4 regions of the Nonomuraea sp. NPDC059007 genome follow, and region 4 is predicted to be linked to each of the others. Evidence: riboswitches for the same ligand, from Rfam matches in the RefSeq annotation. Region 4 holds a riboswitch; each other region holds the start of a gene.
What was found. Region 4 has a riboswitch for thiamine pyrophosphate ahead of ACFWY5_RS12785 (purine-cytosine permease family protein). Riboswitches for the same ligand answer to the same signal wherever they lie in the genome.
Positions count from the first base shown of each region.

Region 1: linked by a shared signal. The riboswitch ahead of thiO (glycine oxidase ThiO) and the one ahead of ACFWY5_RS12785 (purine-cytosine permease family protein) in region 4 are both predicted to bind thiamine pyrophosphate.
Region 2: linked by a shared signal. The riboswitch ahead of thiC (phosphomethylpyrimidine synthase ThiC) and the one ahead of ACFWY5_RS12785 (purine-cytosine permease family protein) in region 4 are both predicted to bind thiamine pyrophosphate.
Region 3: linked by a shared signal. The riboswitch ahead of tenA (thiaminase II) and the one ahead of ACFWY5_RS12785 (purine-cytosine permease family protein) in region 4 are both predicted to bind thiamine pyrophosphate.

Region 1 covers NZ_JBHYJD010000005.1:18,540-23,763, forward strand. The annotation lists gene metF (methylenetetrahydrofolate reductase [NAD(P)H]) at 1-162, opposite strand, end outside; gene ACFWY5_RS09415 (polyprenyl synthetase family protein) at 233-1,285, shown strand; gene thiE (thiamine phosphate synthase) at 1,345-1,980, opposite strand; gene ACFWY5_RS09425 (Rv2175c family DNA-binding protein) at 1,958-2,332, opposite strand; gene ACFWY5_RS09430 (NAD(P)/FAD-dependent oxidoreductase) at 2,363-3,517, opposite strand; TPP riboswitch at 3,576-3,692, shown strand; gene thiO (glycine oxidase ThiO) at 3,682-4,806, shown strand; gene thiS (sulfur carrier protein ThiS) at 4,859-5,059, shown strand; gene ACFWY5_RS09445 (thiazole synthase) at 5,052-5,224, shown strand, end outside.
Region 2 covers NZ_JBHYJD010000001.1:351,622-356,845, reverse strand. The annotation lists gene ACFWY5_RS01570 (protein kinase) at 1-325, opposite strand, end outside; gene ACFWY5_RS01565 (GNAT family N-acetyltransferase) at 423-971, opposite strand; gene ACFWY5_RS01560 (shikimate kinase) at 981-1,466, opposite strand; gene ACFWY5_RS01555 (DUF6458 family protein) at 1,497-1,757, shown strand; TPP riboswitch at 1,799-1,911, shown strand; gene thiC (phosphomethylpyrimidine synthase ThiC) at 1,904-3,610, shown strand; gene ACFWY5_RS01545 (Coagulation factor 5/8 type domain-containing protein) at 3,668-5,218, shown strand.
Region 3 covers NZ_JBHYJD010000017.1:203,298-208,521, reverse strand. The annotation lists gene ACFWY5_RS28030 (hypothetical protein) at 1-298, opposite strand, end outside; gene ACFWY5_RS28025 (zinc-binding dehydrogenase) at 408-1,373, opposite strand; gene ACFWY5_RS28020 (TetR/AcrR family transcriptional regulator C-terminal domain-containing protein) at 1,408-2,055, opposite strand; gene ACFWY5_RS28015 (hypothetical protein) at 2,127-2,636, shown strand; gene tenA (thiaminase II) at 2,617-3,288, opposite strand; TPP riboswitch at 3,276-3,370, opposite strand; gene ACFWY5_RS28005 (MFS transporter) at 3,339-4,517, opposite strand; gene ACFWY5_RS28000 (MarR family winged helix-turn-helix transcriptional regulator) at 4,623-5,126, shown strand; gene ACFWY5_RS27995 (prolyl oligopeptidase family serine peptidase) at 5,177-5,224, shown strand, end outside.
Region 4 covers NZ_JBHYJD010000006.1:321,390-326,613, reverse strand. The annotation lists gene ACFWY5_RS12810 (LCP family protein) at 1-218, shown strand, start outside; gene ACFWY5_RS12805 (GPP34 family phosphoprotein) at 448-1,098, opposite strand; gene ACFWY5_RS12800 (Fpg/Nei family DNA glycosylase) at 1,152-2,030, shown strand; gene ACFWY5_RS12795 (DUF1203 domain-containing protein) at 2,023-2,502, opposite strand; gene ACFWY5_RS12790 (rhodanese-like domain-containing protein) at 2,565-2,888, opposite strand; TPP riboswitch at 2,965-3,079, shown strand; gene ACFWY5_RS12785 (purine-cytosine permease family protein) at 3,072-4,442, shown strand; gene ACFWY5_RS12780 (methylated-DNA--[protein]-cysteine S-methyltransferase) at 4,444-5,001, opposite strand; gene ACFWY5_RS12775 (PAS domain S-box protein) at 5,104-5,224, shown strand, end outside.

The DNA of each region.
Region 1 (5,224 bases), on a different contig from region 4:
GCGGAGCGACTCCAGCTCGCGGATGGCTCGCCACAGCTGCCGCTCGCCTTCGTCGGTCTTCGGCGGGAAGAACTCGAAGGAGAACGACCGTCCACCGGAGGCGAGCAGCTCGCGCACGGTGGGAACACGATCGGGCAGGATGGAGGGTCGACCAAGCGCCATGCACCAAGGTTACCGCCCGCGGATCGAGCGGAGATCGTAGCCTGGTCCACCGCCCGTTAGTCTCATGAGCATGACCACTGACGCCCTGCGCCAGCAGGTGGACCGTTCGCTCAGGCAGTTCGTCGGGCGGCAGGAGCCTGCCCTCGGCGATCCCGACCTGGAGCCGCTGCTGGCGGCGGCGAACGACCTGCTGTCGGGTGGCAAGCGGCTGCGCCCGGCGTTCTGCTACTGGGGCTGGCGCGGCGCGGGCGGCGAGGACGGGCCCGGCATCTTCGCCGCGGCGGCCTCGCTGGAGCTGCTGCAGGCCAGCGCTCTTGTACACGACGACGTCATGGACAAGAGCGATCTGCGCCGCGGCATGCCGTCCGCGCACCGCCGTTTCCAGGCGCTGCACGAAAAGGCCGGCTGGCACGGCGCGGCCGAGCAGTTCGGCGAGGGCGCCGCGATCCTGCTGGGCAACCTGCTGCTCATCTGGTCGGGCGAGATGTGGCGCACCAGCGCGCTGCCGCCGGAGTCGCTGGCGGCCGCGCAGCCGTTGCACGACCACATGCGCACCGAGCTGATGTGCGGCCAGTATCTTGACCTGCTGGAGCAGGCCCACGGCGAGAACTCCTTCGACTCGGCGCTGCGCGTGGCGCTGTACAAGAGCGGCAAGTACTCGGTGGAGCAGCCGCTGCGGCTCGGGCTCGTGCTCGCGGCCCGCAGCGCGGAGCCGTGGATCGACGAGCTCTGCGTGGAGTACGGCCGGCGCGTCGGCATCGCCTTCCAGCTACGCGACGACATCCTGGGCGTGTTCGGCGACCCGGCGCAGACGGGCAAGCCGGCCGGGGACGACCTGCGCGAGGGCAAGCGGACGATGCTGGTGGCCAAGACGCTGGCGGCCGCCTCCTCCGACGACGCCCAGATCGTGCGCCGCCTGCTGGGCGATCCGGCGCTCGACGAGCAGGGGGTGGCGACGCTGCGCGGCATCATCGCCGACACCGGGGCGCTGCAGGAGTGCGAGGACCTGATCGCGTCCTACCTGGACGAGGCGCTCGCGGCGCTGGCCAGGGCGCCGATCACGGAGGAGGCGCGGGCGGCGCTGGACGGCCTGGCCGTCGCCGCCACGTCCCGCAAGTCCTGACCCGGCCGAGCGGCGGGGCCGCACGTCTGACCGACGCACGGCCCCGGACGCCTACCGCATCAGGAGGACAGGCGCTTGGCGAACTCGGCCGCCGCGGCGCCGGGGTCGGCCGCCTCGGTGATGGCACGGACGACCACGGCGCGGCGCACTCCGTAGGAGAGCACCTCGTCGAGGTTGTCCAGGTCGATGCCGCCGATGCCGAACCACGGCCGGTCCGTGCCGAGCGCCGCCGCGTGCCTCAGCAGCGCGGGTCCGGGCGCGTGGCGTCCGGGCTTGGTCGGCGTCGGCCAGATCGGGCCGCAGCAGTAGTAGTCGACGCCCGGCTCCACCGCGGCGGCGGAAGCCTCCGCGGCGGAGTGGGTGGACCGTCCGATGACGATGTCGTCGCCGAGGATCTCTCGTGCGACCGTCACTGGAAGGTCGTCCTGCCCCAGGTGGAGCACGTCTGGGCGGGCCGCGTAGGCGATGTCGGCCCGGTCGTTGACGGCGAGCAGTTTGCCGTGCCGGTCGCAGGCGTCGCGGAAGACCTCGAGCAGCGCGAGCTCTTCGCGCGCCTCGAGTCCCTTCTCCCGCAACTGGACGATGTCCACGCCGTTGGCCAGCACGGCGTCGAGGAAGTCGGCCAGGTCGCCGCGTCCTCGCCGCCCGTCGGTGCAGAGGTAGAGGCGGGCCTCAGAAACCGAGGGCCTGGGCACGCCGCTTGACCTCTGTGTGCCGACCGGCCTTGATCGCGTCAACGGGCGATCCTGGCAGTGAGTCATCTGGGGTGAAGAGCCAGCGCAGGGCTTCGGCTTCGTCGTAGCCGGCGTCCTGCAGCACGGTGAGCGTGCCTGGCAGGCCCTTCATCACTTCCTTTCCGTCGAGGAAGACCGCGGGCACTTGGGGCCCGCCGCTGCCTCGCCGTACGCCGAGGAGCTTGTGGTCTTTGAGGAGTTGCTTGGCCCGCCCGATCGTGAGATCCAGGCGCGCGGCCACTTCGGGGAGAGTGAGCCACTCGCTGACGAGCTGGTCGGTCTCCCGGTCGATCTGTGCAACAGAAAGCGTCACGAAACCACAACTACCACATGGAGTGCTTGCTCAAACAACACAATCTCGTAGGGTCACATCCGGATCTACCAGGCGTTCCACATCAAGACGGGCGCCAGCCTCGATGAGACGGCGGCCCTGGACGAGGTCGCGGGGCCGGTCGGCGGCCAGCACGGCGGTGATCCGATCTTCCGCGGTCAGCCACACCGCCGACCACTTCTCCCCCTCGCGGTACACGACCCGGCCGCCCGCGGGGTGATATCCGGCGTATTGCAGCATGTGGCCGAACTGCTCCGACCAGAAGTACGGCACCGGGTCGTAGACCGCCTTCTCGCCCAGCAGCGTGGCGGCGGCCACGTCGGGAGAGTTGAGCGCGGTGTCCCAGTGTTCGACGCGCATCCGGGTCTGGAACCGGCGCGACCACCAGCTGGCGCAGTCGCCGACGGCCACCACGCCGGGCAGGGAGGTACGCAGGTGCTCGTCGGTGACGACGCCGTTGTGCAGGTCGATGTCGGCGTCGGCGAGCCATTCGAGCACCGGGCGGGCTCCGATGCCGGAGACCACGACGTGCGCGGGCACGAACTCGCCGCCGACCAGCTCCACGCCGCCTTCGACGACCTCGCTGACCATCGTGTCGAGCCGCAGGTCGACGCCCTCGTACCAGGGCAGCGTGCGCGCGCCCATCTCGCCGATCGCGTGCGACAGCGGCGTGCCGGCCGCCTCGATCACGGTGACCACGCAGCCCGCCTTGCGCGCCGCGGTCGCCACCTCGGCGCCGATCCAGCCCGCGCCCACCACGGCCACCCGCGCGCCGGGCACCAGGGCGGCCCGCAGCACGTGGGCGTCGTCGAGCGTACGCAGCACCAGCTGGGGGCCCTCGCCCGGCAGCCGGATCGGCTCGGAACCCGTCGCGATCACCAGGCCGTCGTAGGGCAGCTCGCCCTCGGTGGTCTCCACCACGCCCTCACGCAGGCTCTTCGCGGCCACGCCCGGCCGGAAGTCGGCCCGCAGGGCGGCCAGGTCGGTGTCGACGAAGCTGTCGTCGCTCGTGCCCAGCAGCACCGCCTTCGACAGGGGTGGACGGTCGTAGGGCCGGTGCCGCTCCTCGCCGAGGAGAGTGATCCTTCCTTCGAACCCGCGCCCGCGCAGCGATTCGACGCTGCGTACTCCGGCCAGGCCGGCTCCCACCACCACCACGTGATCCACGGTTCCGACCATACCGGGGTCATTCGTGGGAGTGCCTGCCGAGGCCGTAGGCTGGGACCGTAAGACGCGCGGGAGTCCGGCCTTAACCGGACTGAGAGGAAGGCTTCATCGGGCCTTCGACCGCAAGACACCTGATCCGGATCATGCCGGCGTAGGGAGCGGACATGCACGTGATCGTGGGCGGCGGCGTCGTCGGGCTCAGCGTGGCCTGGCGCCTGGCCCGCTCAGGACGGCCCGTCACCGTCGTCGACCCCGCGCCCGCCTCGGGCGCCACCCACGCCGCGGCGGGGATGCTCGCGCCGGTGAGCGAGGTCACGTTCACCGAGGAGCCGTTGCTGCGCCTGGGCGCGGCCTCGCTGGCGCGCTGGCCCGCCTTCGCCGCCGAGCTGACCGCCGACGCGGGCCTCGGCCCCGGGGCGCTCGACTACCGCGCCGACGGCACGCTCGACGTGGCCTTCGGCGCCGACGACCTGGCCGTCCTGGAGGAGACCGCGGGCTTCATGGAGAAGCTGGGCCTGCGGGTCGAACGGCTCAGCGGGCGCGAGTGCCGCCGCCTGGAGCCCATGCTCGCGCCGTCGGTGCGCGGCGGCCTCCTGGCGCCCGGCGACGCCTGGGTGGACCCGCGCAGGGTCGCCGGCGCGCTGCTGGCCGCCTTGGAGCGCCTCGGGGTCCCGATCGTGCGGGCGCGGGTGCGCGAGCTGCTGCGCGGCGATGAGGGCGTCCAGGGTGTACGGCTGAGCCCGGGTGACTCCGGCGGCGAGCCGTACCCAGAGCCGGATCGGGAGGAGCTGCGCGCCGAGCGGGTGGTGCTGGCGGCGGGGGCGTGGAGCGGCGCGCTGGCCCCGGTGCCGGTGCGGCCGGTGAAGGGGCAGATCCTGCGCCTGCGCTCGCCGCGGCCGCTCCTGGGCAGGTGCGTGCGGGGCACGGTGCACGGGCTGCCCGTCTACCTGGTGCCGCGCGGCGACGGCGAGCTGGTCGTGGGGGCCACGCAGGAGGAGCTGGGGTTCGACACCCGGGTGACCGCGGGCGGGGTGTACGAGCTGCTGCGCGACGCCCGCGAGCTGGTGCCGGGGGTGACCGAGCTGGAGCTGGCGGAGGTGGTGGCGGGGCTGCGGCCCGGCACGCCGGACAACCTGCCGCTCATCGGGCCGGGTGCTGAGCCGGGGCTGCTGGTGGCCACCGGGCATCACCGGGGCGGGGTGCTGCTGGCCCCGCTCACGGCCGCCGTCCTCATGGGCGAGGAGCGCGAGCTGTCGTCCTTGTGCTCGCCCGCCCGGTTCACGCCCTAGGTCCACCGCCTCCAGAACCAACCCGAATTTTCATCCCGAAGGGGGATATTTCATGAATGTGACGATCAATGGGGCCGCGCATGAGGTGCCCCGCGGGACGACGGTGGCGCAGGCCGTACGGACGCTGACCGAAGCCACCAAGGGCGTCGCGGTGGCCGTGAACGACGAGGTGGTCACGCGCAGCTCGTGGGAGACCACGGCGCTGGCCGACCGCGACCGGGTCGAGGTGCTGACGGCGGTGCAGGGTGGATGAGCTGATCATCGGCGGGGAGAAGTTCGCCTCCCGCCTCATCATGGGCACCGGCGGCGCCCCCTCGCTGGAGGTGCTCGACCAGGCGCTGGCCGCCTCGGGCACCGAGCTGACCACGGTGGCGATGCGGCGGCTCGACCCGTCGGCGCCCGGTTCCGTGCTCGACGT
Region 2 (5,224 bases), on a different contig from region 4:
TGAGCAGGGAGTCGCCGGAGTAGGGGCCGTGGCGTTCGAGCGCCTGGCGCAGGTTGGGGCCCTCGACGAACTCACTGACGATGTACGGCCGCTCGGCGTCCAGCCTGGCCTCGACCACGCGGGCGGTGCAGAAGGAGGCCACCCGGCCGGTCGCCGCCGCCTCCTTGGCCAGTTGCCCGCTCAGCCCGCCGTGCAGGACCTTCACCGCGAAGCGGCGGCCCTCGGCGTCGTAGGCGTCGTAGACGACGCCCTGGCCGCCCGCGCCGAGCCGGCCGGCCAGCCAGTAGCCGCCAAGCCGTTCGGGGTCACCGGGCACCAAGCGCATCGTCACTGCCCCTTAGATGCGCACAACGCGGAATTGGTTGGCAGCGGCAACGCCACAGGTCCCTCGCGCGCCTCGAGGGACCCGTGCGTCATGATCATTATGACAGGGGTTTCCACTCCGTCCGCAGCACGGACATCGTCACCGAGTCGTACCACTGTCCCTCCCACAGCAGCGCGTCACGCTGCACGCCCTCCCGCACGAAGCCGACCTTCTCGTAGACGTGCTTGGCGCGGTCGTTGAAATCGTATACGCCCAGCTCGATGCGGTGCAGAGGGGTCGTGGCGAAGGCGTGGCCGAGCACCAGGCGGATGGCCTCGGTGCCGTAACCCTTGCCGAACGCCCGCGCGCCGACCAGCGCGATGCGCAGGTTGCACGACAGGTTGTCCTTGTCGAGCTCGTTGAGCACGACCTCGCCGACGTACCCGTCCGCGGCCATGATGGCCAGGTCGAGCCGGTCCTCGTGGTCGCGTCGCGTGGTGTACCACTCCAGGGCCGCCTTGGGGGAGATCCCGTCGTGGGTGTGGGAGCCCGTGAGCCGGGCGACCTCGGGGTCGTCGCACAGCTCGATCAGGCCCTCGACGTGCTCGGGCCCGACGGGTACGAGGGTCACCCGGTCACCGGCGAGGGTGGGTTTGTTCGCGAACATTTCCCTAATTTATAGAGCCTCGTAAATGGTTGTCGCCGTGTTTTCCGGGGTGGCCGTGGAGACGTCGAGCCGCAGGTCGGCGAGCTGCAGGAAGTACGGCCCGCGCCGCGCCCGCATGGCGGAGGGCGAGAACTCCGGGCGGTGGTCGGACGAGCGCATCCGCTGGGCCAGGATCTCGTCGGGGGCGTCCAGCCAGACCACGAAGGCCGCGCGCAGCGCCTCGCGTACCCGCGGGTCCTCCACGGTGCTGGCCGCCGCCGCGATCACCTGGGGCGGCTCGGTCAGCGCGTGGAGCACGTGCTCGGCCTCCCTCCGGTGCAGCACGTCCGCGCCCTCCGCCTTCGCGATCTCGGCGGCGCTGGCGCCGTAGCGTCCGCGCAGGTACGGGTCGCTGTCGCTGAGCGGCACGCCCAGCTCGCGGGCCAGCAGTTTGCCGACGGTCGTCTTGCCCGAGCCCATGAGCCCGATCACGACGACAGGTTTGTTCTTCGACATGGGGATAGGTGTTTCCTCTGGAGGTGCATTATGACAATCGCCGGAGGCATCATCCTCATCATGCTCGGCGCGATCCTGACCTGGGCGGTCGAGTTCGACCTCGCCGGTCTTGACATCAATGTGATCGGCGTCGTCCTCATGATCGGTGGTCTGGCCGGGTTGCTGTTCGGTCTGTACCGGATGCACGTTACCCGCAGGGTGATCGAGGAGCCGATCTACGAGGACCCGCACGCGCGCCGTACGACGACGGTCTACGAGGAGAGGCGGCGGATCGACGAGCCGCCGCTGTAAAGGGTCTTGTGCGTACCCCGGGTCGCCGGGGTACGGTGGCGCGGTCCGAACGCGGGAGCCCGGTGCAACGGGCTGAGAGGACGGCTGGAGCAGCCGCCGACCGCCAGAACCTGATCCGGGTAATGCCGGCGAAGGGAGTTTGCGCGATGAGTGACGCGCGCTTTTCCAAGATCCATCTCGGTGATCTGCGGGTCCCCATGCGGCGGGTGCACCTGTCGAACGGGACGTCGGTGGAGCTGTACGACACCTCCGGGCCGGACAACCCCGACATCACGCGGGGCCTGCCGCGGTCGCGGGAGGTGTGGGTGCTCGAACGCGGCGACGTCGCCCGCTACGGCGGCCGCCAGGTGCGGCCCATCGACGACGGCTTCAAGGAGCAGCAGGCCTGGGCCCGCGCGAACACCGAGGTCTTCCCCGGCGACGGGCGCAAGCCGCTGCGGGCCACCGGGGCGCCGGTGACCCAGCTCGCCTACGCGCGGCGGGGCGTGGTCACCAAGGAGATGGAGTTCGTCGCGGTCAGGGAAGGAGTGAGCGGCGAGTTCGTGCGCAAGGAGGTGGCGGCCGGTCGGGCGATCATCCCGGCCAACGTCAACCATCCGGAGAGCGAGCCGATGGTCATCGGCCGCAACTTCCACGTGAAGATCAACGCCAACATCGGCAACTCCGCGGTCGCCTCCTCGATCTCCGAGGAGGTGGAGAAGATGACCTGGGCCACCCGGTGGGGCGCCGACACCGTGATGGACCTGTCCACCGGCCGCAACATTCACACCACCCGCGAGTGGATCATCAGGAACGCGCCGGTGCCGATCGGGACCGTCCCGATCTACCAGGCGCTGGAGAAGGTCGGCGGCGTGGCGGCCGACCTGTCGTGGGAGGTCTACCGGGACACGCTGGTCGAGCAGTGCGAGCAGGGCGTCGACTACATGACCGTGCACGCGGGGGTACGGCTGGCGTACGTGCCGCTGACCGCGCGGCGCAAGACCGGCATCGTCTCGCGCGGCGGCTCGATCATGGCGGCGTGGTGCCTGGCCCACCACCGGGAGAGCTTCCTCTACGAGCACTTCGAGGAGATGTGCGAGCTGCTGGCGAGCTACGACGTGGCCTTCTCGCTCGGGGACGGCCTGCGGCCCGGCTCGATCGCCGACGCCAACGACGAGGCGCAGTTCGCTGAGCTGCGCACGCTGGGCGAGCTGACGAAGATCGCCCGCGCGCACGACGTGCAGGTCATGATCGAGGGGCCCGGCCACGTGCCCATGCACAAGATCAAGGAGAACGTGGACCTGCAGCGCGAGATCTGCGACGACGCCCCGTTCTACACGCTGGGCCCGCTGGTGACCGACGTCGCGCCGGGCTACGACCACATCACCTCGGGCATCGGCGCCGCGATGATCGGCTGGTACGGCACCGCCATGCTCTGCTACGTCACCCCCAAGGAGCATCTGGGCCTGCCGGACAAGGACGATGTCAAGACCGGCGTCATCACCTACAAGATCGCGGCCCATGCCGCCGACCTCGCCAAGGGGCACCCCCGGGCGCAGGAGTGGGACGACGCGCTGTCGGACGCCCGCTTCGAGTTCCGCTGGGAGGACCAGTTCAACCTGTCGCTGGACCCGGTGACGGCCCGGTCGTTCCACGACGCGACGCTCCCGGCCGAGCCCGCCAAGACCGCGCATTTCTGCAGTATGTGCGGGCCGAAGTTCTGTTCGATGAAGATCACCCACGATGTCCGGAAATATGCGGAGGAACATGGATTGACGGACTCCGCGGCCATTCAGGCGGGCATGGCGGAGAAGGCGGTGGAGTTCACTGAGAGGGGTGGCGAGGTCTATCTGGATCCGGCGGACCCAAAATAGCGAGTAGGACTCACATTGGGTCTTGACTGGCGTCTGTAAGGAGCCCACGCTGAGGGCGTGATCAGCCGCATACTCGCCGTCCTGGTCGCCATCGCCCTGCTCGCGTTACCCGCCCCCGCGTCATCCCGCAGCGAGCAGCCCGTGAGCGGCTTCATCGACGCGCACAGCCATCTGATGTCCTACGAAGCGTTCGGCGGCAAGCTGCTCTGCGGCAAGCCGTTCGATCCGGGCGGCATCGCCAGGGCTCTGGTCGACTGCCTCGACCACTTCCCGAACGGCGAAGCCGCCTGGTTCGAGAACTTCACCCGCACCGGACAGCCGACCGGCACCCACGACCCGGTCGGCTGGCCCACGTTCAAGAGCTGGCCGGCGCACGACTCGCTGACCCACCAGCAGGCCTACTACACCTGGATCGAGCGCGCCTGGCGCGGCGGGCTGCGGATCATGGTGAACGACCTCGTGGCCAACCGCCAGCTCTGCGAGATCTACCCGCTGAAGACCAACCCCTGTGACGAGATGGGCTCCATCCGCCTGGAGGCCCGCCGTACGTTCGAGATGCAGGACTACATCGACCAGCAGAGCGGCGGCCCCGGCCAGGGCTGGTTCCGCGTGGTCAGGAGCCCGGCCGAGGCCCGCTCTGTCATCGCCGCCGGGAAGCTCGCCGTGGTGCTCGGCATCGAGACCTCCGAGCCGTTCGGCTGCCGGCAGACGCTCGGCATCCCCCACTGCACCAAGGCCCAGATCGACCGGGGCCTGGATGAGATGTACCAGCTCGGCGTCCGCTCCATGTTCGTCTGCCACAAGTACGACAACGCCCTGTGCGGCGTCCGCTTCGACTCCGGCACCCAGGGCGTCATCGTCAACCTGGGCAACTTCCTGTCGTCGGGCCGCTTCTGGCAGACGGAGGCGTGCACGGGACCGCAGCGCGACAACACGATCTCGCCCGCGGTGCTCCCGCCCGAACTGGCCCGCTGGCTGCCGCCCGGCGTCAGCCTGCCCGTCTACCCGCCGGGGCCGCACTGCAACAGACGCGGGCTCACCTCACTCGGTGAGCACATGGTCAAGGGCATGATGAGCCGCGGCATGCTCATCGAGGTGGACCACATGAGCGTCAAGGCCGCCGACCGGACGCTCACCCTCCTGGAGCAGGCCGGCTACGCGGGCGTGATCTCCTCGCACAGCTGGACCGACGCCCTCAACTACCAGCGGATCTACCGGCTCGGCGGCATGGTCACCTCATACGGCCACGGGGCCGAGGGGTTCGCCGACGCCTGGCGCGAGACCAAGCCCCTGCGCGACGCGGCGGGCCGCCCCGGGTTCGGGTACGGCCTCGACGCCAACGGGCTGGGCAAGCTGCCGGGTCCCCGGGCCGGCAGCGCGGTGGCGTACCCCTTCCACTCCCACGACGGCTCGGTCAGCTTCGACCGGCACAGCACGGGACAGCGGACATGGGACTACAACGTGGACGGCGTCGCCAACTACGGCCTGGTGCCCGACTGGATCGAGGACATCAGGTCGCTGGCCGGCGACGCGTTCGTCCAGGACATGGCTCAGGGGGCCGAGGCCTACCTGAGGACCTGGGAAGCGGCTGAAACGGTTGTGAGGTGAGGGTAG
Region 3 (5,224 bases), on a different contig from region 4:
CGGCGAAGAGGGCGTTGTCGAAGGCGGGGTCCTCGCCGAACGTCTTGGCCGAGAACGGCTCGCCCGGCGCGTCGATGATGGCCTGGGCGTCGCTCTGGCTCATGGTGACGTCGATGCCGATGTGCACGTCGTAGATGCCGGGTCCGGCCTTGGTGATGCCCAGGCAGATGACGGCGTTCTTGTCGGTCCTGCAGGACTGGGCGTTGGCCGGGGGCGCGACGAACAACATCAGCGTGGCGATCGTGGCCGTCAGGACGCTGATCGCGGCGACGAACCGGCGGCTCATGGTGGTGACCAAGGGTTCTCCTCGGGGTGGTGCGCCGCACTCCGTTGGCGGCGCGCTCATCCCGTGGGGCGTGACATCGCCGTTCCATGGGGGTGGAACGGCGCATGGCACAGGCCGGACGTCAGGTGACGAGCAGCAGCGACTTGCCGACCGTGGCGCGTTCGGCGAGGGAGGCGTGGGCGTCGGCGGCGCGCTCCAGCGGGAAGGTGGCGCCGATGCGTGGCGTGATGACGCCCTTCGCGGCGAGGTCGAGCGCCTGGGCCAGCACGTCGCGGACCTCGTCCTGCTCGGGCGGGCCCGCCTCCAGCGCGTTGTGGACGCGTACCCGGCGCCGTTCGGCGAGGTCCGGGTCGATGGTGGTGAACTCCCCGCCGGAGGTGCCGTACGTGATGAAGCGCCCGCCCTCGGCCGCCGTCTCGAACGCCGCGAGCCCGAGCGCCCCGCCCACGCCGTCGAAGACGAGGTCGACGCCGCCGGTGGCCGCGCGTACGCGCTGCCGCCAGTCCTCGGCCGAGTAGTCCACGACGACCTCGGCGCCCAGTTCGCGGGCCAGGTCCAGCTTCTTCTCGCCCCGCGCGGCCGCGGCCACCCGGGCACCGGCGTCGCGGGCGAGCTGCACCAGGAGCGACCCGGCCCCGCCCGCCGCGGCGGTGACCAGAACCCACTCCCCCTTAACGATCGCCCCGTCGCGGGCGAGCAGCAGCGCCGTCACCCCGTCATGCAGTACGGCCGCCGCCTCCCGGAATCCCAGCCCGTCCGGGATCTCGACCACCTCGCCGGCGGCGGCGACGATCCGCTCGGCGTAGCCGGTGGACGACCTGGCCACCACCCGCCGCCCGACCCAGGACGGGTCGACGCCCGCGCCCACGGCCGACACCACGCCCGCTCCGCCGCCGCCGGGCACGTAGGGAAGGTCGCGGGGGAAGTAGTCAGCGCCCCAACCGGCGCGCAGCAGGGTGTCCAGATAGATGACGTCGGCGACGGCCAGGTCGACGACCAGCTCGCCCGCGCCGGGGACCGGGTCGGGCACCTCGACGGGCGTCAGGACTTCAGGGCCGCCGAACTCGCGCACATGAATGGCTCTCATGCCCCCTACCCTTCAACCTCCAGCATGGTTGAGGTCAAGCCAGGCGGGCGAAGAGGCCGTCGAGCAGCGACGAGAGGCCGAACTCGAAGGCGTCGCCGCCGGTGGGGTAGTCCGGCTCCAGGCGGGCCCGCAGGCGGGGGAAGCGCTGGGCGGTCTCGACCATCTCCGCCATCGCCTCGTCCATCCGCTTCTCCTCGTCGGCGCCCGCGCGGCGTACCTTCGCGCGCAGGGCGGACTCGGCCGCCTCCCCCTGCGCGGCGCCGATCACGAACATCAGGATCGACGCGGCGACCCGGTCGGCGTCGGCGGCGCCGAAGCCGGCCGTCTCGTGGACGGCCAGGCAGTGCTCGTCGTAGCGGGCCTTGTTGGGGCCGTAGATGACATGGGTGCTCATGGCCGGGATCAGCCAGAAGTGGCGGACGATCATCTCGTGGGCGCCGCGGGCGAGTTCGGCGGCGGCCTCGCGCCAGCCCATGGCGGCTGAGTCGGGCAGCCGGATCTCGCCGAAGACGTGGTCGGCGGCCAGCTCGACGAGCCGGTCCTTGCTCTTGACGTGGTAGTACATGGCGGTCGCGGCCGAGTCGAGCTGGGCGCCGAGCCGCCGCATGTTCAGGCCGGCCACGCCCTCGGCGTCCAGGACCTCGACGGCGGCCAGGACGATCTGCTCCTTGGTCAGCGACATGCCGCCATCGTATTGCACTTAGTTCAACTACGTCCTACAGTTTTACTAAGTTCAAAAACGAGGAGACATCCATGAACGCCCGCATCGCCGCAGCGGTGATCCAGCTACTGACCGTGGTCCCGTTCCTGCTGGGGATCTACTCCGTGACCTTCTACGGCGCCGCCGCCCAGCGGGCCGCCGAGGCCGAGATGGCCCGCCAGAACCAGCCCCTGGAACTGCTGACCGGGAACGGCATCAGCTTCGCCGGCAGCGAGGGCCTGGCGATCGTGATCATCGTCATCCTGGTGGTCCTGGCGCTGCTCAACCTGACCGGCAGGCGGATCGGCCGGATCCTCTCCTGGATCTTCCAGCCGATCCTGCTCGTGCTCGGCGTCGTCATCATTCCCGGCCAGGTGTTCACGGCCCGCTTCCTGGAGCCGGTGCTGCCCGGCGTGGACACGCACACGCTGGTCGCCGCGGCCCTGGGCGCCATGCCCGCCTGGGCGACGACCGTCAGCTGGGCCAAGCTCGTGCTCACCACCGCCGGCTCGGTCGCCGTCGTGGTGCTGCTGATCCGGGCGGCTAAAGCCACTTCGCGGTAGGCCAGGACTCCAGTTGCCAGGCGCTGTCCCAGAACATCCACTCGAACTCCGCCGCCTTCACGAAGGCGGCCCGCATCTCCTCCAGGAGCGCCGGGTCGGCCTCGGCGGCGAGGCGGTCGGTGATCTGCTTGGCCCGCGTGACCGACGCGGCGTACTCGGGGTCGGCGTAGGTGGCGATCCAGGCGCGGTACGGATGGGTCTCGGAGCTGCGGCCCACCAGCGCGGTGCCGACGTCCTCGTAGATCCAGAAGCAGGGCAGCACCGCCGCCGCCAGCACCGGGTACGGCGCCGACAGCGCGGTGGCCTGCAGCCAGGAGGAGTAGCCGAGGGCCGTGGGCGAGGTGGGCACGCCGGTCAGGTCGGCGGCCGTCAGGCCGTACTGCTCGATGTAGCCCTCGTGGAGGGTGCGCTCGGCGGCGATGGCGTCGTGGGCGGCCTGCGACCAGAAGGCCATCTCGTCCGGGTCCGCCGCCCTGACGGCCGCGGTGGCCAGGGCCTTGGCGAACGCCTCCAGGTAGCGGGCGTCCTGGACGATGTAGAAGGCGAAGCGCTCGCGGGAGAGCGTGCCGTCGCCCAGGGCGGTGTTGAACGGATGCTCGTGGATGGCCCGCAGCAGGCCGGCGGTTTGGGTCCAGGCGTCGTCGGTGAACACGACAGTCCCTTCGCTAGTCCGAACTAGATCAGGTTCGACGGGTTTGGATCTCAGCCCTTGTCGGGCACCCCGCGTCGCGCGCTCACAGTAACAGCCGCCAATGCGGTGAGTCCCATCAGGAGGGCGCCGAACCAGAGGGCGCCGGTGATGGCCAGGTTGTCGGCCACGATCCCGCCGAACGCGGCGCCGAAGGCGATGGCCAGGTTGAAGACGGTGGTGTTCAGCGCGGTCGCCGCCTCGGCCGAGGCTCCGGCGCCCTTCAGGATCCAGGTCTGCACGGCCACGGGGGCGCCGCCGTAGGCCAGGCCCCAGATCAGCAGCAGGATCGAACCGGTCACCGGCGTGGTGCCGGCCAGCGGGAAGATCACCATGATCACGGCCAGGGTCGCGCTCAGCGTGACGACCCGGCGCCTGACGTCCCAGGACGAGCCGACGAAGGTGCCGACGACTCCGGCGACGCCGAAGCCGAGCAGGACCGGGCCGATCAGGTCGGCGGGCACGCCGGAGACGTTCTGCAGGATCGGGCTGATGAAGGTGAAGGCCGCGTACTGGCCGCTGACCACGAGGAACGTGGAGATGACGGCGGCGCGGACGACCGGATTGCGGAACTGGCGCGGCAGTTCGCGCAGGCGGACGGGGGCGGTGGCGGGAATCCTCGGCAGCAGCCACAGCAGCGCGCCGACCACCAGCAGGGCCAGCACGCCGACGGCGGCGAAGGCGACCCGCCAGTCGGTGAGCCCGCCGATGAGCGTCCCGGCCGGGACGCCGAGCACGTTCGCCGCGGTCGCACCGCCGAAGGCCAGCGAGGTGGCCCGCGCGACGTGACGTTCCGGCACCAGCCGTACGGCGATGCCCGCCGCGAGCGCCCAGAACCCGCCGATCCCGATGCCGACCAGGAACCGGGAGGCCAGCATGACGCCGAAGTTGGGCGCGACCACGGAGACCGCGTTGGCCACCACCATCAGGCTGAGCAACCCGATCAGCACGGTACGCCGGTCCAGCCGCCCGATCGCCACGGGCAGCAGGGGCGCGGTGGCGGAGGCGACCAGGCCGGGCACGGTCACCATGAGCCCGGCGGCGCCCTCGGAGATGTCCAAGGAGCCGCCGATGGCGGTGAGCAGGCCGACGGGCAACTGCTCCACGGTGACCATGGCGAACGTGCCCACGGCCACGGCCGCCACGGCCAGCCATTCCTTCAGTGAGACCTCTTCTCGCGTGACGATGGACACGCCGATCACCTCTCATTGATAATCTTAACGTTGAGATATCACCACTTTATTGTGTGAACGTCAAGTCTGTTAACGCTAAATCTGTGAACGTTAAGAGGTTTCGCCATGAGCGACGCGGTGGACATGCTGCTGGCCCAGTGGAAGAGGGAACGCCCCGACATCGACCCCTCCCCGATGGGGATCATCGGCCGGGTCTCCCGGCTCAGCCTGCTGTTCGGGGGCGAGCTCAAGACGTTCTTCCAGGAGCACGGGCTGGAGCGATGGGAGTTCGACGTGCTGGCCACGCTGCGCAGGTCCGGCGCGCCGTACGAGCTGAGCGCGGGGGAACTGCTCAAGGCGGCCATGGTCACCTCGGGCGCCATCACCAACCGGATCGACCGCATGGAGGCCAAGGACCTCGTCGAACGCGTCAGGGCCAGCGGCGACCGCAGATCGGTGCGGATCCGGCTCACGCCGCAGGGGCTGGAGCTGGTCGACCGGCTCGTCGGGGCGCACGTGGACAACGAGGAACGCCTGCTGGCCGCCCTCGGTCCCGCCGAGCGCGATCAGCTGGCCGGGCTGCTGCGCACCTTGCTGGAGTCGCTGGGAGACACGAGCCTGGTAGAATGAAGATGGAGAGGGCCGCTTCCCGTGATCACGGGGGCGGCCATGCTGCGTTCATGACCTTTCTCAGCCAGCTCGCGCGCACCGAGCGGTTCACGCTCGGC
Region 4 (5,224 bases):
ACGCGGTCGTGGTGGACGGCTCGACGGGGGCGTTCGACATGTTGTCGCTGGGGCTGGCGATGGGCGACAGCCCGGTGACCACGGTGGTGCCGTTCGGCGGCAACGAGATCGCCGGCGGCGGCACGGCCGTCAAGTGGGACACCCAGAAGGCGCTGGCCCTCTTCAACGCCCTCAAGGCCGACAAGCCCGTCCCCAAGGACATCCTCGACGCCAACTGACCGTACTTCTCTCTAAAGGGCGCGCTTATCCGTTACGGCTCCGCCGCCCCCACCCCACCCGCCGTAGCCCCTGGCCCTCCGTCCAGGGACACGGCAGGCAGGGCGCGCGGGCGGCCCGCCGCAACGACCGCACCGTGGGCACGCGGCTCGGCAGGACACCCTGCCCTGATTGGGGCTTCCGGATCCCGGTGGGTCTCCTGGCGCATGAGGTCTGGGCGGGTGGGTTGGGTCAGGTTGTTGTGGTGGCGGTTATCGCGGCCGTGGTGGCCGTGATCAAGATGACCGAGTTGATGGCGGCGATGGTCTTGGCCACCGCGTCGCCCGCCCACTGTCCCTCGGCGATCTCCTTGACCCGCTTCCTGTCGGCCCCCGGGAAAGCCTTGCGGTCCACGTTGGCGGCGTGCAGGACCGCGATCAGGACGGCGGTGCGCGCGTCGGGTTCGGCGCCGCCCAGCACGGCGGCGACCCGGGCGCGGATCTCGGCCTCGACCCGTCCGTCCACCTCGGGCCAGCGGGACGTGGGGAACAGGCCGAGCACCTTGGCCCGCTCCTCGCTCAGGACTTCGGCGGCGGCCAGCCGTTCCAGAAGACGCTTGCGGAGTTTGCCGGAGTACAGCTTCTGCACCCACCACACCGGGCGGCGGGCCTTGCCGTCCTCGGCCATGCGGGCGAGGACGGCGTCGAGTTCGGGGTCGCCGAGCGGGGCGGCGTTCTTGACGGACACCTTCTTGTCCGAGAGTTCCAGCCGGTCGTTGATCGCCAGCTCGGCGAGGATGGCGCCGCCCAGCGCGGTGTCCAGCTGGGTGCCGGGGATGAGCTGCTTGCCCTCTTCTTCGCTGTGGGCGAGAAGGAGGACTTCTTCGGCGATCGTCACGTTCATACCTTGACCCTAGCGCCGTGTTTTCCACAGCCTGTGGACCATAATCTGGATGCATGCCCGAACTTCCAGAAGTGGCGTCGCTCACCGATTTCCTGCGTGAGCGGGCTGTGGGCCGGACGATCCTGGCCGTCGACGTGGTCGCCTTCCAGGCGCTCAAGACTTTCGATCCGCCTGTCAGCGCGCTCGGCGGGCTCACCGTGACCGGCGTGGCGCGGCACGGCAAGTTCCTCGACCTCGACTGTGACGGTCTGCACCTGATCATCCATCTGGCGCGCGCCGGGTGGCTGCGCTGGAAGGACGACCTCTCGGGCGCGAAGCCGGTCCGTCCGGGCAAGGGCCCGCTGGCGGTCCGGGTACGGCTGGCGCCCGACGACGAGGGCCTGGCCCCCGGGTTCGAGCTGACGGAGGCGGGCACGCAGAAGCGCCTGGCCGTCTATGTCACGAAAAATCCGGATGAAGTGCCGGGTATCGCTTCGCTCGGCCCCGACCCGCTGGCCGACACCTTCACCGTGGACGTGCTGAAGGGGATCGTGGGTGGCAACCGTACCCAGATCAAAGGTCTTCTGCGCGACCAGAAGGTGATCGCGGGCATCGGCAACGCCTACTCCGACGAGGTGCTGCACGCGGCCAAGATGTCCCCGTTCAAGATCGCGGCCTCGCTGACCGACGCGCAGGTGGCCGATCTGCACGAGGCGATCGTCGCCACGCTGCGCGAGGCGGTCGAGCGGGCGCACGGGGTGGCGGCCAAGGACCTGAAGGCGGAGAAGAAGTCGGGCCTGCGCGTGCACAACCGGGCCGGGCAGCCCTGCGACGTGTGCGGCGACACCATCAGGGAGGTCTCGTTCGCCGACTCCTCGCTGCAGTACTGCCCGACCTGCCAGACGGGCGGCAAGCCGCTCGCCGACCGCCGTCTGTCGCGCCTGCTCAAGTAGCCCGGTGGGCGGCGAACTGGAAGCAGCCGTACTCGACCGCCCGAACGTGCACCAACGCCACCTCGGGATCGGAGAACACCTCCTTGAGCGCCACCTCGGGGTCGGCGCCCTCGGGCAGGAGACGGCCGCCGTGGATGCGCCCGTCGGCGGTGTAGGCACGCAGGACCCGCTGGGCGGTGTGGGCGGCGGGCCAAGCGGTCGTGCCGGGTCCCTCGCACGGCTCGGCGTGGACGAAAATGGGCCCCAGCTCGTCATAGGGCCCGGGGTCGGCGCCGGTCTCGGCGGCCCAGCGGCGCAGCGGCGCGTACGACACCAGGGCGATCCGCTCGCCCGCCGCCGCCTTGCGCAGGCAGCACCGCAGCGGCGCGCCGCCCTCCTCGTCGATGCTGAAGCGGGGCGCCCGGCCCGCGTCGTCCGCCCGGAGCAGCTCGCGCACGATCACCGGGTCGATGGCGCTGATCTCGTATCCCATGCTCCGATGCTCTCCCGGCCGCCCTCCCGATGCTGGCGGCGGTCGGACCTGGCATTCGGGGGTCAGGCCACGAACGGCTCCTGGCCGCTCTCGCTCACCATCGGCCGCATGGCCGCCTCCCACGACTGCATGCCGCCGCCCACGTTGACCGCCTCGCGGCCGACATGGTTGAGCCAGGCCGCCGCGTGCGCCGAACGACCGCCCACCCGGCACACCACGTACACGGGCTGCCCGGCGGGCACCTCGTCGAGACGGGACTGCAGCTCGCCCATGGGGATGTGCACGGCGTCGGGCGCGTGCCCCGCCACCCACTCGCCCTGCTCACGCACGTCCAGCAGGTACGCGCCCGCGGGCACGTCCTTGGCCTCGATCTCGGGAACCGTCATGTACCCATTCTCCCAGGCCTCAGGACCGCCCGGTGTCTTGCCACCTGCCGGGCGAATGGCATAATCCGCCTGAAACTTACATAAGCGCGGGAGCTCGGGCACGGCCGGGCTGAGAGGGCAATCCCCACGCATTGCCGACCGCATGAACCTGACCGGGTAATGCCGGCGTAGGGAGCGTTCACGATGACGCGTGTCGTCGATGGATCACACCACTCTGATGACCCCCACCACTCGGAGGTGGCCCTGACCCTGGACGGGGCCACGCCGAAAACCCTCGGCGTGCTCGACCAGGGCGCGCTGTGGGCCAACCTCGCGGTCAGCCTGCTGGGCTTCTCCGGCGCGCTGCTGCTGCTCAACCCCCTCGGCGACGCGCCGCTGAGCCTGGCGGCGGCGCTCACCGCCACCGCGGTCGGCAGCCTGATCGGCACCGCCATGGTGGGCCTGTCGGCCATCCCCGGCACCCAGACGGGCAAACCGGCGATGGTCCTGCTGCGCGGGCTGTTCGGCGCCAAGCTGTCCTACATCCCGACCGTGCTCAACATCGTCCAGATGATCGGCTGGGGCGCGTTCGAGCTCTGGGTCATCTCCAACGGCGCGATGGCCATCTTCGGTACGGCGGTGCCGTACGCCGTCTGGGTGCTGGTCGCCGGAGCGATCACCACGGCGCTGACGATCTGGCCGCTGGGCGCGATCAGGCTGCTGCGCAGGTACGTCACGATCGGCGTGATCATCGCGATGGTCTGGTTCGCCGTGGACTTCCTGGGCAAGGCGCCGCCCCAGACCGGTGGCGACTGGACCGCGTTCGCCCCGGCCGTCGACTACGTGATCGCGCTGTCGATCTCGTGGGTGCCGCTGGCCGCCGACTTCGCGCGGCACTCGCGCTCCAGCAGGGCCGCCTTCACCGGCGTCGTGGGCGGCTACACGCTGGCCCAGATCGCCTGCCTGGGCCTGGGCGTCTACGCGGTCGCGCTGGCCGGGGCCTCGGCGGTCGCGGCCGACTCCACCGCGGTGTTCGCGCCGTTCGTGGCGGCGCCGCTGGGCGCGCTGTTCTTCGCCATCCTGGTGCTGCGCGAGACCGACCAGTCGTTCGCGAACGTGTACTCCACGACCGTCTCCCTGCAGAACCTCATGCCGAGGGTGGACCGGCGGATCTTCTCCACCGCCATCGGCGTGCTGACGGTCGCGATCGCGCTGGCCGTCGACGTCACCTCCTACGGCGCCTTCCTCGGGGTGATCGGCGCGGTCTTCGTGCCGATGTTCGCGGTGCTCGCGGTCGACTACTTCCTGCTGGGCGGCGGCACCCGGTGGAACACCGCGGAGAACGCGCCGGCCCGCTGGTCGATGCTGATCCCGTGGGCGCTGGGCTTCGCCGCCTACTGGGTGACCACGAGCACGCCGACGGTCGCGGCATGGGACGCGATCTGGCTGCCGTTGCGCGATGCCGTACGCCAGCCGTGGATGAACGGCGCGCTCGGCGGCGCCATCGTGGCGGCGCTGGTGACGCTGCTGATCGGACTGCTCAGCCGGTCGCGCGGGCGGGCGGCGGTGAAGTGAGTCAGCGGCTCTCGACGGTCAGGAGGTGGCGCTTGGCGGCGGCGCCTCCGGCGTAGTCGCCGAGTTCGCCGTCGGCCTGCACGATCCGGTGACACGGGACGATCACGCAGACGGGATTCTGGGCGAGCGCGTTCCCGACCGCACGCAGCGCGCGCGGCCGGCCGATGCGCTCGGCGATCTCGCCGTAGGTCGTGGTCGTCCCGTACGGCACCGCCATCATCTTCTGCAGAACCGTTTTGGCGAACGGCGTGGCGAGGGTGAGGTCCACCGGCGTGGTGAACGTGCGCAGGCGCCCGGAGAAGAACGCGTCGAGCTCGCGGCGCACCGGGTCGAGCCGGGCGGCGTCGGGCCCGATGAAGGAGCCGAACTGCTTGGCGACCCGCTCGAACACCGCGTTCTCTTCGTCGAAACTGCAGGTCACGACCCCGCGCGCGGTCACGGCGAGGACGAGCCTGCCGACCGCGCCGTCGTAGCGGCCGAAGGCGACGTCGGGCGGGTCCTCGCTGCGGTAGGTCGAAGAGGTCACGCGGAGCAGGGCATCGAGGTCACCGCTCGACATACCCTCACCCACTTCGCCACCTGGGAACCCGTGACCGCAGCGTATCGGACGGATCGCCCGACGGAAGCACCCAGCCACGGGCAGTATGGAGATGTGGGAGACATGCGGGCAGGTAGTGACGACGACCTCGCCGCCGTCGTGCTCGCCAGTTCCCCCAACGCGATCATCGCTCTCGACCGGGATCAGACGGTGCTCCACTGGAATCCCGCAGCCGAACGGTTGT